Regions from separate parts of the Streptomyces sp. NPDC059477 genome, predicted to be linked through region 2. Evidence: riboswitches for the same ligand, from Rfam matches in the RefSeq annotation. Region 2 holds a riboswitch; the other holds the start of a gene.
The links. A riboswitch is a leader RNA that binds a small molecule or an ion and turns the genes downstream of it on or off. The one in region 2 is predicted to bind cyclic di-AMP.
Positions count from the first base shown of each region.

Region 1: it holds a riboswitch for cyclic di-AMP, as region 2 does, so the genes downstream of both, ACFXAZ_RS29255 (M23 family metallopeptidase) here and ACFXAZ_RS35045 (C40 family peptidase) in region 2, are expected to answer to the same signal.

Region 1 is NZ_JBHYUG010000075.1:18,340-25,898, reverse strand. It holds gene ACFXAZ_RS29270 (dihydrofolate reductase family protein) at 1-528, shown strand, start outside; tRNA gene ACFXAZ_RS29265 (tRNA-Met) at 598-671, shown strand; gene ACFXAZ_RS29260 (PP2C family protein-serine/threonine phosphatase) at 1,012-2,172, shown strand; cyclic di-AMP (ydaO/yuaA leader) riboswitch at 2,397-2,553, shown strand; gene ACFXAZ_RS29255 (M23 family metallopeptidase) at 2,566-3,615, shown strand; gene ACFXAZ_RS29250 (PrsW family intramembrane metalloprotease) at 3,631-5,076, opposite strand; gene trmB (tRNA (guanosine(46)-N7)-methyltransferase TrmB) at 5,126-6,040, opposite strand; gene lhgO (L-2-hydroxyglutarate oxidase) at 6,274-7,500, opposite strand.
Region 2 is NZ_JBHYUG010000114.1:385-7,943, forward strand. It holds gene ACFXAZ_RS35035 (ATP-dependent Clp protease proteolytic subunit) at 107-730, shown strand; gene ACFXAZ_RS35040 (hypothetical protein) at 738-1,046, shown strand; cyclic di-AMP (ydaO/yuaA leader) riboswitch at 1,384-1,590, shown strand; gene ACFXAZ_RS35045 (C40 family peptidase) at 1,594-2,067, shown strand; gene ACFXAZ_RS35050 (ATP-binding protein) at 3,809-4,303, opposite strand; gene ACFXAZ_RS35055 (helix-turn-helix domain-containing protein) at 4,516-5,391, shown strand; gene ACFXAZ_RS35060 (DUF397 domain-containing protein) at 5,401-5,625, shown strand; gene ACFXAZ_RS35065 (8-amino-7-oxononanoate synthase) at 5,741-6,868, opposite strand; gene bioB (biotin synthase BioB) at 7,114-7,559, shown strand, end outside.

The DNA.
Region 1 (7,559 bases), on a different contig from region 2:
CTGCTGGAATCCCGGCGGATCGAGGACGTCGTCCTCATGCGCTACGAGCCCACCGCCCCCGGCCCGGCCGAGGTCCCGTTCGCCGCCGACCGGCACTGGCTCCGGCTGGCCTGCGCCCTGGCGGCGGACTGCCCGCCCTCGCGGACCGCGTTCAGCGTGGGCGCGGTCGTCGTCGCCGCGGACGGCACCGAACTGGCCCGGGGCCACTCCCGCGAGGGCGCCGACCCCGTCGTACACGCCGAGGAGGCGGCCCTCGCGAAGATCGACCCCGCCGAACCACGCCTGCCCGGCGCGACCGTCTACTCCAGCCTGGAACCCTGCGCACACCGCGCGTCCCGGCCCCGCCCCTGCGCCCGGCTGATCCTGGACGCGGGCGTCCGCCGCGTGGTGACCGCGTGGCGCGAGCCGGACACCTTCGTCACAGCCGCCGACGGCACCGGCCTGCTGACCACGTCCGGCGCCACGGTCGTCGTACTCCCGGAGTACGAGCACCAGGCCAAGTCCCCGAACACCCACCTGCTGGGCTGAGCAGGACCCCCGTCCGCATACCTGTGTGCAGCACGTCCATTCCATGGCGTATGCTGGTGAACACAACGACGCGGGGTGGAGCAGCTCGGTAGCTCGCTGGGCTCATAACCCAGAGGTCGCAGGTTCAAATCCTGTCCCCGCTACTCAAGGCTCAGGGCCGGAATCCGGATCACGGATTCCGGCCCTGAGTGTTTTCCCGACCAACGGGTCCCCCCCCGTCCCACCCATCCCTCCATCCCCTCCCGTCTCCCCCCGTCCCCCACTTGGACCCCCACCCACCCCCACCCCCCGGCCGGTCGTCGTGTCATCCGGTCGGCCGCCCCGGCTCGCCGGGCCGCCCCGCTGCGGCAACCCTGGACCAAGGAGGCCGGGCCGGGACCGGCGAGGATCTGCGGCGGGAGACGAGGCGGGAGACGCGTGGTGGGGCCGGGTGAGGCGCAGGGTGAGGGGCCGTACACCGGGCCACCGGGGAGCGCGGCGGGCATGCAAGGGCCGCAGTCGCCGCAGTCGCCGCAGGGGCGGCCGGAGCGGTCGGGGAGCGTCTCCTACGCACGCCCGTTCGTACGGCTGCTGCCGGTCCTGCTGATCGTCGGCGGCGCGCTGTACGAGTACGTGACCCCGAAACAGTTCACCGGCGTGCCGTTCTTCACGGCCGCGCCCCTGGTCGCCGCGCCGCTGTTCGGGCGGCGCTACACCGTGCTGACCGGGATCGCGGCGGTGCTGGTGCTGTTCGTGGTGCATTTCGGGGTGGACCAGCCGTTCGCGGCGGAGACGATCACCGAGGTCGTCACGGTGGCGACCGTCGCGGTGCTGGCCGTGCTGATCAACACGCTGGTGCGGCGCAGCAGCGCCCGGCTGGCCTCCGCCCGGGAGATCGCCGAGGCCGCGCAGCGCGCGGTGCTGCCGGAACCCGACGAGCGGATCGGCGGTTTCGAGATCGCCGCCCGCTACGAGGCCGCGCAGGCGGGCGCGTTCATCGGCGGCGATCTGTACGCGGTGCAGGACACCCCGCACGGCGTCCGGCTGGTGCTCGGGGACGTGCGCGGCAAGGGCATGGGCGCGGTGGCCGCCGTGGCCGTGCTGATCGGGGCGTTCCGCGAGGCCGCCGAGCAGGAGGCGACGCTGGAGGCGGTCGCCGCGCGGCTGGAGCGGGCGCTGGCCCGCGAGGGCACCCGGCGGGACGGGCTCGACGCCTTCGAGGGGTTCACCACCGCCGTGCTCGCCGAGATCCCGCACGGCCACGGGATCGTACGGATGGTCAACCGCGGCCACCCCGGGCCGCTGCTGCTGTACGCCGACGGCACGCTGTGCGCGCTGTCCGCCGACGAGCCCGCGCTGCCGCTGGGGATGGGGGATCTGGGCAGCTGGCCGGACCGGGCGCAGGAGGCGGAGTTCCCGGGCGGGGCCACGCTGCTGCTGTTCACCGACGGGCTGTCGGAGGCGCGGGACGGGCACGGGACGTTCTTCGAACCGGAGGAGCGGCTGGCGGGGCGGCTCTTCGGCGGGCCGGAGGAACTGGTGGCGGCCCTGGCCGAAGAGGTGCGTGGACATGCCGGGGGCTGGATGACGGACGACATGGCGCTGCTCGCGGTCCGGCGGCCGGGTCCGGCGTACGACCGGCCGGAGCTCGGTCACGGTGGGTAAGTGAGTGACTGCCCTCCGCATAACATCTGAGTCACCGTCAGAAATTGGCACTGCCCGAACGGCCCTGATGAGGCGGTCGACTCGCCCGATTTTCGCCGCTCATAGCCTGTACGTCCGGCGTAAGAGCGTTAAAGATCAAGTGGAAGCGCTTGGAAATCACCCCTGGGTTCTATTACTGTCCGATAACGCAGCGCGGTCGTCCCAGCCGTCACAAGAGTCGGCTCCGTGCTCAAGCGCCGAATTCCGCGAGGGAACCGGGGAACCACCAACTTGGGGTGAATCGGGCGTACGTCGCCATGGAGACATGGCTGATTGACGCGCGTAGGAGACCTTCCTCTCCGAACCCGTCAGCTAACCCGGTAGGCGATGAGGGAAGGAAAGGAGTACGCCTACGTGGCGTCCAACCGGCCTGCTCCAGGGGCCCCGTTCGTGCCCGCCCAGCGCACCGACGACACCGTCGTCTACGGCGGCCCCCGCACCGATGAGGGCCCGTGGGAGGAATGGAACCCCACCGCGGAGACCGTCCGCCCGGTCCGTGGCGGCCGGCATCGCGTCGCCAAGCAGCGCGGCGGACTCGCCCGCGGCGGACTGGCCCGCAGCTCCACGGTCCTCGGCGTCGGTGTCATAGCCGCCGTCGGCGCGGGCGGCATGGCCACCGCGCAGACCGGCAAGCCGCCGGTCGCCATCTCCCTGCCCGACCTCGCCACCTTCACGGACGACGGCGAGGACACCGCCGAGCCGGCCACCGCGATCGAGGCCACCCCGCTCAGCAGCCTCGGCGTCACCCCGGCCGACAGCGAGCAGGGCACCACCGACGCCGGTGAGGCGCTGCGCGCCCGGATCATGGCGCAGGCCGAGAGCCAGCAGGAGCAGCTCGACACCAAGGCCACCGAGGCGCTCCTGGCCGCCGCCGAGAAGGAGGCCGCCGAGGCCGCCGAGAAGGCGGAGCAGGAAGCCCGCGAGAAGGCCGCCGCCGAGAAGAAGAAGGCGGAGGAGGAAGCCGCGCGCAAGGCCGAGGAAGAGCGCCTCGCCGAGCTGGCAAGGCAGTTCGCGCTGCCGACCTCCTCGTACACCCTCACCTCGACCTACGGCCAGGCCGGCTCGCTGTGGTCCTCCGGCTACCACACCGGCCTCGACTTCGCCGCCCCCACCGGCACCCTCATCAAGGCCGTCCACTCCGGCACCATCACCCAGGCCGGCTGGGACGGTTCGTACGGCTACAAGACCGTGCTCACCCTCGATGACGGCACCGAGATCTGGTACGCGCACCAGTCCTCGATCAGCGTCAGCGTCGGCCAGCAGGTCACCACCGGCGATGTCATCGGACGGGTCGGCGCCACCGGCAATGTCACCGGGGCCCATCTGCACCTGGAGGTGCACACCGGGTCGGGTGGCGGCGTGGACCCGCTGGCCTGGCTGCGCGGCAAGGGCCTCAATCCCTGACGGCCCGCCTCGGCCTCAGGTGCGGTAAGGGTTGTGGTGGTACGCGGGGTGCGGTGTGACGGAAGCGCCGGGGCCCGGGTGACCGGTGCCGTGGCCGCCGTCGTGGCCGGTCCCGTAGCCGGTGCCGTAGCCGGTCCCGTATCCGCTGCCGTACCCGCCGCTCGGGTACGGCGGCCAGGGCGGGACCGGGGGCGGCGGGGCCGTGGCGTGGGCCGCGTGGGCCAGGGCCGGGGCCGCGAGGTCCCGGCGGCGCCACAGCTCGCCGAGCAGCTCCCGCTCGCGGGATACGAAGTCGGCGCGGGCCCGGCCCCGGCTGCCCCGCCGGCGCAGCACCGCGAGCGAGGTGGCGTACGCCTCGTACTCGGCCACCGCACGGGCCGCTTTTCTGCCGAGCCGGCGTCCGGCGTACTCGCGGGCGAGACGGCGGGCCCGCATCGAGCCGAGCGCGTAGGGCTCGGCGGGGGAGAACCAGCCGGTGGTGACATACGCGGGCAACTCCTCGCGCACCACCCGCAGCTCCCGCTGCCGGGTCCAGATCACCAGCCAGGTCAGCAGCGCGAACGCGGGGACCATGAAGGCGCCGTACACGGCGAAGAAGCCGTAGTCGCCGAAGGACGCGGAGCCGTTCCAGAACGCGTGCACGCCCATCGCGAGCAGCAGCCCGGACAGCGGCAGCAGCACCCGCCGCACCCGCTGGCGCTCCCCGGCCACCGCCGCGAGGCCGAAGCCGATGCCGGTGAGCACGGTGAACAGCGGATGCGCGAACGGCGACATGACGACGCGTACGAAGAAGGTGGCGACGGTGACCGAGGCGAGCCCGGCGTCGCCGCTGGACTGGTCGGTGCCGAAGGCGTTGCCGAGGTAGAGGATGTTCTCGGTGAAGGCGAAGCCGGTCGCGGTGATCCCGGCGATCACCACGCCGTCGACGATCCCGGTGAAGTCCCGTCTGCGGAACAGGAAGAGCAGCAGGATCGCGGCGCCCTTCGCGGACTCCTCGACCACCGGCGCTATCACCGTCGCCCCTAAGGTGTCCGCGCCGGCCGGGTCGGCGGTCGCGGTGGCTATCCACCGGGTCGCGAAGCTGTTGGCGACGATCGCTATCAGCGCCGCCGCGCAGGCCCCCCAGGCGAAGGCGAACACGACATTCCGCCAGGGGCCCGGCTCGACCCGGTCCAGCCAGCGGAACGCGCCGATCAGCAGCGGCACCGGCAGCACGGCCAGTCCCAGGCCCACCAGAAAGCCCTCGGTGCCGGTCTCCTGACGGACCAGCGCGAGGATGACCAGCCCCGACAGCGCGAGCAGGATGGCCAGCGAGCCGTGCCGCACCCGGCGCCAGGCGGTGGGGTGGGCCTGCGCGGCGCGCGTGTACCGGTAGCTCCAGCGCCGCCACCACCGCACCTGCCGGGGCGGGTCGGCGGGCGGACCGCAGGGATGGGTCGGGTACGGGGAATCGCTGGCCACGGCATCGACCCTAACGAGAGGGCGCACCGCCCGCGACGGTGCCCGGTGCTCAGCCGGCGTGGGGCCGCCGGGTCGCCGAACGGTCCAGGTGGTGCTGGTGGAAGGGGTTTTGCGCAGGGTTCTGGGCGGGGGTTCGGGCAGGGGTGTTGGCGGGGGCGTGGGCCGGGTTCCGGGCGGGGTTGTGGGCGGGGTTCTGGGCATGTTCCCCGTGCGGTACGCGGCGGAACATCACGTCGTTCACCACATGGCCCTTGTCCAGCCCCTGCCCCTCGAAGCGGGTGAGCGGGCGGAAACCGGGGCGGGGCGCGAAACCGCCGTCGGCCCGGGTGTTCACGAAGTCGGGGTGTGCCGTGAGGACTTCCAGCATCTGCTCGGCGTACGGCTCCCAGTCGGTGGCGCAGTGCAGCAGCGCGCCGGGCCGCAGCCGGGTCGCGGCGAGGTCGAGGAACTCGGGCTGGATCAGCCGCCGCTTGTGGTGCCGCTTCTTGGGCCAGGGGTCGGGGAAGTAGACGCGCAGCCCGTCGAGGGAGTCGGGGGCGAGCATCTCGCGCAGCAGGATGATGGCGTCGCCGTTGCCGACCCGGACGTTGGTGAGTCCGTCCTGGTCGGCGAGGTTGAGCAGATTGCCCTGGCCGGGGGTGTGGACGTCCACGGCGAGGATGTTGGTGTCCGGGTCGGCGGCGGCCATCCGCGCGGTCGCCTCGCCCATCCCGAACCCGATCTCCAGCACGACGGGCCGGGCGTTGCCGAACATCTCCGCCAGGTCGAGGACGCGCTGTCCGTCGATGTCCAGCCCCCACCCGGGCCACAGCCGCTGGAGCGCGTCCGCCTGCCCGGCGGTCACCCGGCTGCGCCGGGGCTGGAAGCTGCGGATCCGCCGCTCGAAGTGCGACCCGGCGGGATCGGCCTGGGGCCCGTCCGGGAACCGGGGCTCCCCTTTGGCCCGGGTGTGCCGGACGGGCACGCCGGGGTGGTGCGGCGGGTCCGGGTCCGGGTGCGGGTCCGGCGCGGGCCGCGCCTCTTGCCGGGCCTGCGGGTCCCGGGTGGGCCGGGAGGTTTCTGGGGAGAGGGGCGAGTCAGACACAGTGGGTCGATTTTACGTCGGGGGGCGGGCCGGGTCTCCACCCCTGCGCCGACCCGCCCGGCGCCCTCGCAGGCCGCTGGAGGCCCGCCCACCACCACTGGCCGCCCCGCGCCTCACAGGTCCCCCGGCGTCGAGAGCGCCGACAGGGCGCGCCGGGCCACCTCCCGCCCGATCGGCAGCGAGGCGGTGGCGGCCGGGGAGGGGGCGTTGAGGACATGGACGGCCCGGGGCGCCTCCTTGATCAGGAAGTCGTCGACGAGGGACCCGTCCCGCAGCACGGCCTGCGCGCGCACCCCGGCCGGCGCGGGCACCAGATCGTCCTCCCGTACGACGGGCAGCAGCCGGCGCACGGCTGCCGTGAACGCCCCCTTCGACAGCGAGCGCCGCAGCTCACCGCCGCCGTACCGCCAGTGCTGCCGGGCCAGCTGCCATGACCCGGGCCAGCTCACGGTCGTGGCGATCTCGCGGGGCCGTACGACACCCCACCGGTACCCCTCGCGGGCGAGGGCGGGGACGGCGTTGGGGCCGATGTGGACGCCGCCGTCGATCCCCCGGGTGAGATGGACGCCGAGGAACGGGAACGCCGGGTCGGGCACCGGATACACCAGTCCGCGCACCAGACCGGGCCGCGCCAGCTCGTAGTACTCGCCCCGGAACGGCACGATCCGCATCTCCGGGTCGTCGCCGGTCAGCCGGGCGATCTCGTCGCAGTACAGCCCCGCGCAGTTCACCAGCACCCGGCCGCGCACGATGTCCCCGGCGCGGGTACGCACGGCCACGCCCCGCTCCGGGCGCCGGTCGACGCGGACGACCTCCTGGCCGTACCGGATCTCCGCGCCGGACGCCTCGCCCAGGCGGCGGGCGACGCCCACGAAGTCGCAGATGCCGGTGGTGCCGACGTGTATGGCGGCGAGGCCGCGCACCTCGGGCTCGTACTCGGCGATCTGGGCGGCGCCCAGCTCGCGCACCGGGATGCCGTTCTCCCGGCCGCGCTGTACCAGGGCGTGCAGGCGGGGCAGCTCGGCGCGGTCGGTGGCGACGATCAGTTTGCCGGTGACGGCGTGCGCGATGCCGTACTCGGCGCAGAACTTCACCATCTCGGCGGCGCCGCGCACCGCGTACCGCGCCTTGAGGGAGCCCGGCCGGTAGTAGATCCCGCTGTGGATGACCCCGCTGTTGTGCCCCGTCTGGTGCCGGGCGGGCCCCGGCTCCTTCTCCAGCACGGTCACCCGGGTACCGGGCGCGGCACGGCTGATCGCGTACGCCGTGGACAGCCCGACGATCCCCCCACCGACGACGAGCACATCACAGTCGTACACACCACCTCGCACCTGCACCACCTCCCACCTAGATAGTGCACTGCGCCACTGACACCCCCTTCAAACACACCGGCCCCGCC
Region 2 (7,559 bases):
GGTGCTCGCGGACGGCGGGGCAGCGGAACAAGCATCGCCAAGCTAACGTACGTCCTGTACATTTTTTACAGAGAGAGCCCCGCCCCACCGCGAGGAGGCGTCCTTCATGCACCGCCCGTCCGCCCGTCACGTCCTGCCCGAGTTCACCGAGCGCACCGGCTACGGTCACAGGGCGCTGGATCCCTACGCGAAGCTCCTGGAGGAGCGGATCGTCTTTCTGGGCACACCCGTGGACGACATCGCGGCCAACGATGTGATGGCGCAGTTCATGCATCTCGAACACCAGGACCCGGACCGTGACATCTCGCTCTACATCAATTCCCCCGGCGGTGCCTTCAGCGCGATGACCGCGATCTACGACACCATCCAGTACGTGCGCTGCGACGTGGAGACGATCTGTCTGGGGCAGGCCGGTTCCATGGCGGCGGTGCTGCTGGCGGCCGGCACGCCCGGCAAGCGACTGACGCTGCCCGGCGCCCGGATGGTGGTCCGTCAGCCGTCGCTGCCCGAGCCGATCGAGGGACGGACCAGCGATCTGACGATCCAGGCGGCGGAACTGGCGCGGGTGCGCACCCGGCTGGAGGAGATGCTCGTACGGCACACCGGGCGTCCGCGGGACCGGGTGAGCGCGGACATGGAGCGGGATCTGGTGCTCACGGCGCCCGAGGCGCTGGAGTACGGGCTGGTGGACCGGATCATCGGCAGCCGCCGCACGACGGGGACGGGGTGAGCGGGGGATGCTGCCTCCCGAGCACCCGCCGCTGCCCGCGCTGACCCGCGCGGAGGGCGAACTGATCGACCGTTATCTGGACGCGGTCGATCTGCTGGGCCGGATCAATCCGGCGCGGCCCGGCGACACGTATCGCGCGCTGCGGGCCGCGCAGGCGCTGGTGGCGAAGGCGGCCGAGCTGCGTGACGCGCTCGCGCTGATGCACCACCGGGGCGAGTCGGAGATGTCCTCGCCCACGCTCGCGCGGGCGCTGCGCGTGCTGGACGGCGAGCGCCGCACCGCGCGGGTCTCGCTGCCCCCGCGCTCCGACAGTTGAGGCCCCGTCAGGCGCGTGCGCGGATTCGTCCGGCTACTCGGAACGACGGACTCCGGTGTCAAACGGACCAAATGGCTTACGTCCATTCGGCGTATCAGATGGTCATTTTGCCGAACCGGCACGCTCGTCCAACGCGCCCCAGACGGGGCGGAAGGGAGGGCTCCGGTGCTGGTCCAGGGCTCGCGCGCACCTTGACACGCGTTCGCACACCAGGTTGTCCACCCGAACGGATGAGTGGTGAGTAACGCCACAAATCCCCGATTCCATTGGGTTTTTAGGTCACGTGTAGGTGAAGATCCCTGACTGACGACAAGACCCCGCCACCGCGGCGGGGCGGTCCGGGCGGACGCCGAATCCTGCCGCCGCCCGGATGCCCGGTCGACAGGAGTGGATCGGCAGGAGTGGAGGACCCGGGCACGACGGGTCGCCGGAGCGCAGTTCGGCTCCGAGCGGTCCTTGGGGTGAAGCCGCCTTCGGGCGGCCGGGCTACTTCGCCAGCCCGAATCCGACAGGTCATCCTTCACAGGCGGCTGACGAAGGGTTGCGCATGACCGCGCTCAATCGTGTCCCGTCGCTCATGGCACGGGCCGGTACGGCCTCGGCACTGACGCTCGCCGCCGTCGGTGGCTCTGTCATGGTTCCGGGGTTCGCCTCGGAGGCATCGGCCGCCACACACGCGACCAAGGCGCTCCAGGTCGCCGCTTCGAAGAAGGGCTCGCCCTACAAGTGGGGAGCCACCGGCCCCAACCGCTTCGACTGCTCAGGGCTGACGCTGTACGCGTTCAACAAGGCCGGCAAGAAGCTGCCCCGTACGGCCGCCCAGCAGTACAACAAGACCAAACACATCTCGGCCGGCAGCCGCAAGGCCGGTGACCTGGTGTTCTTCCACTTCGGCTCGAACATCTACCACGTCGGCATCTACGCCGGTAAGGGCAAGATCTGGCACTCCCCGAAGACCGGGGACGTGGTCCGCCTCCAGAAGATCTGGACCAAGAGCGTCTGGTACGGCCGTGTGAAGTGACGCCCGCTCCGCGAGGCCGCCTCGATGGCACCGGGCCCCTTCGGGGTGCGCGGTGCCGGGGGCGGCCTGGGCGGGGCGGGCTGATCGAGGGTGCCGGGGTGCCTTGGGGCGGGCCTGGTTGGCTGGGGTGCGCTGACGCCGTGTGGCGGGCCTTGCCGGCTGGGTTCGGTGACGCCGTGGGCGGCCTTGGGTCGGCTGAGGGTGCCGTGATGCCGTGCGGCGGCCTGAGTTGGCTGAGGGTGCCGTGATGCCATGCGGCGGCCCTGGTTGGCTGGGGTGCGGTGACGCCGTGCGGCGGGCCTTGCTGCTGAGGGTGCTGTGGCGCCGGGGGCGGCCCGGCTGAGAGTGCCCGTGGTGCCGGAGGGTGTGGGTCGCGGTGGCGGCGTGGACCTGCCTGCGGCGAGGTGCGTCGGCGGGGCGTGGCTGCCCTGCCGGGGTGTGGCCTCACCAACGGCGTCGGCGGGCCGTGGGTCTGAGGCTGCCTCAGGGGCACGAGGTGCACCTCGTGCCCCTGGACGCCGATCGGGTGTGGCCGCCCGGGCGGTGCAGGGCGACGGCCACGAGGTTCGCTGCCGGATGGCCTGCGGCCACCTCGGCAGGTTCCGGCAGCCGCGACGGCGGCACCGAGTGAAACGACCCCGGCGGGGTGGTGACGGCGTCTCCGACGCGCCGTCAGTGCCCGGGGTCGTTCCCGACCCCGCGCGGGGCGTCGGCGGCCGGCGGCGTGTGACGGCGCCTCACCGAGCCGCCGACGGGCGCGCGGCGACAACGACCCGTGGCCTGGTTGCCGACGTGGGCGGGGGAAATCGCCCGCGCCTGAGCCGCCGACGGGCGTGGGCGACGGCCCCTGGCCGAGCTGCCGACGAGCGCCGGGCACCCCGCCCGTGGCCAAGTTGCCGACGAGCCCCGGGCACCCGCCCGTACCCGAGCCACCGTCAGGCACGGAGACAACCACCCGTGCCCGAGCTGCCGACGCGCAGAGGCACCCGCCCGTGTCGACCTCGCTTGAAAGCAGAAGGCGGCACCACGGCCCGCCCCGTGGGCGCGGACCAGCACCCGGGCGGAACGACCCCGGCCCGGCGCCACGCCGTACGGGCATGACGGGCCCGCTCGGGCCATCAGGGGGCCCGCACCCCGCAGGAACCGTAGACGGCGGAAACCCGTCACGTCGGGTGGCCCTGACGGTCCGTCGACGGACGTCGGGCCAGATGTGACCGGCCCCCGGTACCACCCCAGCGCCGCTCGGCGGGAAGGCGCCCGGGGCCGAGCGCCCCGGCCCCGGCAAGGGCGACGCCCGCGTTCGCCGAGCGCAACGGAAACGCCCCCGATCGCCCGCCAGCCTCAGGCGACACCCGTCCCCTCGGCTCATCCACCCCGCACGGGCCGCGCGCCGCCCAGCGACCCGCCCGTACGGGCTCACCCCACGTCGGGATCGGCCGCGCCCCGCACCGAGGTCTCCCCGGCGGGCAGCGCATGGGCGCTCTCACGGCTCGCCCCGGCCTCTGCGAGGGGTCCCGGGTCGGGGCCACCACTCCAGGCGCTCCCGCCGCTTCCAGACCCCACTGCGCCCCTGCCACCCGCATCCCGATCCGCGCCCCTGCCGACCAGCTCGGCCCCGCCGGGCCTCGCCGATCCCGGCCCCTGCCACTCACATCCCCGTGAGCCCCCACCGCCACCTCCGGCTCCGCCGAAACGTTTCCTGACCGTCCGGCGACCCGATGCCGTCGTCATTCCCCGAGACTCAAACCCCTCGTGGCCCCGGCTGCCCGCGAAACGTTCCCTCCGGTTGGCGTAGTGCCGTGGTGACCGGGCGGGACGGGAAGGGCCAGGGGAGTTCGATGGAGACCGTCTTGCCGCCCTCCGCCGTGGGGCGGACTCTGAGTTTTCCGCCGCATTCGGCGGCCAGCCAGCGGATGATGACCAGACCGCGGCCGTTGTCCTGCTGCACCGCGGCGGGGAGGCGCTTGGGGAAACGGGGGTGACTGTCCGTCACACCGATGCGGAGCAACTCGTCGCGCTCCAGTTTCAGGTCCACCGTGAAGGTGGGTGACTGCCCGAACGTGTGTTGCACGGCGTTGGTGGCGAGTTCGGAGACGATGAGCCGGACGCTGTCCGCGAGGTCGCTGTCCGGTGGCAGCCCCCATTCGGCCAGGGTGTCGACCGCATACCCTCGTGCCCCGGAGACCGAGGCGGGATCGCTCGGCAGAGTGACGGATGCTTCCAGAAGATCTGCCATGGCGACGTCGTCCCTTTCCCACGGGACCGCAGTCCGACACGAAGCGGATGGTTCGAGTACGGTCCCGGACTGGTGCTACATCGCCAGCCTGCCACTAGCGCGGCGCTCTAGGCGGCGATCCACCAAGATATGCATATATCTGTCGCTCAATGCGGTGAACTCTGCGACGGCAGAGCGTATTTGGGCGACCCGGAAGGAGTAAGGAGTACCCCATGCAGCACGGTCCCGTGGTGCGCCGCCGGAAACTCGGCGCAGAACTGCGTTCCCTGCGCACCCGCGTGGGGCTCACCAGCGGCGAGGCGGCCGGTCTGGTCGGCTGGCACCAGTCGAAGGTCAGCCGGATCGAGACCGGCGCCAGCGGGGTGAAACCGGCCGATGTGCGGTTGCTCCTGGACGCGTACGGCGTGCAGGACCCCGACCTGCGGGAACTGCTGGTGGTGCTGGCCGGTTCGGAGGAGAGCGGGCGGCATCACTGGTGGCACGCCTACCGGGGTGTGCTGCCGCCGACGTACCGCGATTTCATCAGTCTGGAGTCACAGGCGACCGCCATGCGCACACTGGAGACATCGGTGATCCCGGGGCTGCTCCAGACCCGGGAGTACGCCCGCGCGGTGACCCGGGCGGCCGTCGAGGGGCAGGACGATCAGCGGCTGGACGCGCTGGTGGAAGTGCGCCTGGCCAGGCAGGACGTACTGCACGGGAGGCCGCCGCTGGAGCTGAACGCCGTACTGGACGAAGCCGTGCTGCGGCGGGAGGTGGGCGGGCCCGGGGTGATGGCGCGGCAGCTCGCGCGGCTCGCGGAGGCGGCGCGACTGCCCCAGGTACGGCTCCAGGTGCTGCCGTTCTCCGCCGGGGCACATGTCGGCGTCACAGGCCCTTTCGTTATTTTCTCATTTTCGCGCACTTCTGATCTGGATGTAGTCGTTCTCGACCACTTGACTAGTAGCCTCTATCTGGAGCGGAAAGAAGACCTAACGGCCTACAGCGAGGCCTTCAACACCCTTCGGAGGCACGCCCTTTCACCCGAGGACTCGTTGGATCGCATCGCCGGTATAGCCGGGATAAGTGACGGCTCATATGGCGCATAAGGAGGCACCATGACCGCACTGCCTCGACACGTACTGTCCAGTGACCGACTGCACGGCGTGCGGTGGCTGCGCAGCAGCTACAGCACCGGCGCGAACAACTGCGTCGAGACGGCCCGGCCGCCCCGCGGCCCCGGGGCCGGACTGCTCGCCGTGCGCGACTCCAAGGATCCGGCCGGACCCGCGCTGCTCTTCTCCCCCGAGAGCTGGGCGGGCTTCACGGCCGCGTTCCGCTGATCACGGCGGCACCAGCACCACCAGCACCACCACCAGCACCACCACCAGCACCACCACCAGCACGTGCTCTACCGCACCTCCGCTCCCGGGCGGCGCCCGGCCGTGGTCCGCCGATTCAGGGCCGCGTCTCGCCGATGACCCGGACGGCGTGCTCCACCTGTTCCCCGGAGAGGTCCGCGCGGGCTGTCAGCCGCAGCCGTGAGACTCCGTCGGGCACGGACGGCGGGCGGAAACAGCCCACGGCCAGCCCGGCGGCACGGCAGTCGGCCGCCCACCGCACGGCCCCCTCCGGGGACGGCGCGCGCACGGACACCACCGCCGCGTCGGGCCGTACCGCCGCCAGCCCCAGTGCCGTCAGCCGCGTGTGCAGCTCCGCCGCCACGGCTCGCGCCCGCGCCGCCCGCTCGGGCTCGCGGCCGAGCAGCCGCAGGGCGGCGAGCGCCGCGCCCGCCGCCGCCGGGGCGAGGCCGGTGTCGAAGATGAAGGTCCGGGCGGCGTTGACGAGGTGGTCGATGACCGGTGCCGATCCGAGGACGACACCGCCCTGACTGCCCAGCGACTTCGACAGCGTGGCCGTGACGACCACGTGCGGCGCGCCCGCGAGGCCCGTCGCGCGGGCCGCGCCCCGGCCGCCCTCGCCCAGCACGCCCAGCCCGTGCGCGTCGTCCACCACCAGCCCCGCCCCGTGCTCCCGGCACGCCTCGGCGAGGCCCGCGAGCGGCGCCGCGTCGCCGTCGACCGAGAACACCGTGTCGGAGACCACGACGGCGGGCCCCGCATGGGTCCGCAGCGCCTTGGCCACCGCTTCCGGATCGGCGTGCGGGACCACCTGGGTGGTGCCGCGCGCCAGCCGGCAGCCGTCGATGAGGGAGGCGTGATTGCCCGCGTCGGACACGATCAGCGTGCCGTGCGGGGCCAGCGCGGTGACGGCGGCGAGATTGGCCGCGTACCCGGAGGAGAAGACGAGGGCCGCCTCGAAGCCGCAGAAGGCGGCCAGTTCGCGCTCCAGATCGGCGTGCAGGGCGGTGCTGCCGGTCACCAGGCGGGAACCGGTCGCGCCCGCGCCCCAGGTACGGGCGGCGCCGACCGCGCCCTCGACGACCTCCGGATGCCGGGCCAGCCCCAGGTAGTCATTGCTCGCCAGGTCCAGCAGCGGCGAGTCGGCGGGGCGCGGACGCAGGGTCCGTACGAGCCCGGCCCGGCGGCGCAGTTGCGCCTGCTCGTCGATCCAGCCGAACGCCATGGGCCCTCCGGGATCTACAGGGGTGGGATCTAGCAGGAGTGTCTACGCGGTTGTCCACCCGGGTGTCTCCTCGGCCATCCACTCGGGTATCCACCCGGGTATCCACTCGGGATTTTGTAGGCAGTGAACAGACCCTAGCCGTACCACCAGCCGCCCACTGTGTGGCAATACCCACACGTCCAACGCACCCCTTTGTACGAACTCTCCTTGGCCCGGAGTGCCTCCGTAGGCCAGGATCGGGCCTCATGGACCTGCTGAACACGCTGGTGGACAAGGGGCTGCGGCGCGAGCTGCCGACCCGCGAGGAGGCGCTGGCCGTTCTCGCCGGCTCCGACGACGACGTGCTCGATGTGGTGGCCGCGGCCGGGAAGGTGCGCCGGCACTGGTTCGGGCGGCGGGTGAAACTCAACTATCTCGTCAATCTCAAGTCCGGCCTGTGCCCGGAGGACTGCTCCTACTGCTCCCAGCGGCTCGGCTCCACGGCCGGGATCCTGAAGTACACCTGGCTGAAGCCCGACGAGGCGTCCGCCGCGGCTGCCGCGGGGCTGGCGGGCGGCGCCAAGCGGGTGTGCCTGGTGGCGAGCGGGCGCGGCCCGACGGACCGGGACGTGGACCGGGTCTCGCGGACCATCAAGGCCATCAAGGACGAGCACGAGGACGTCGAGGTGTGCGCCTGTCTGGGGCTGCTCTC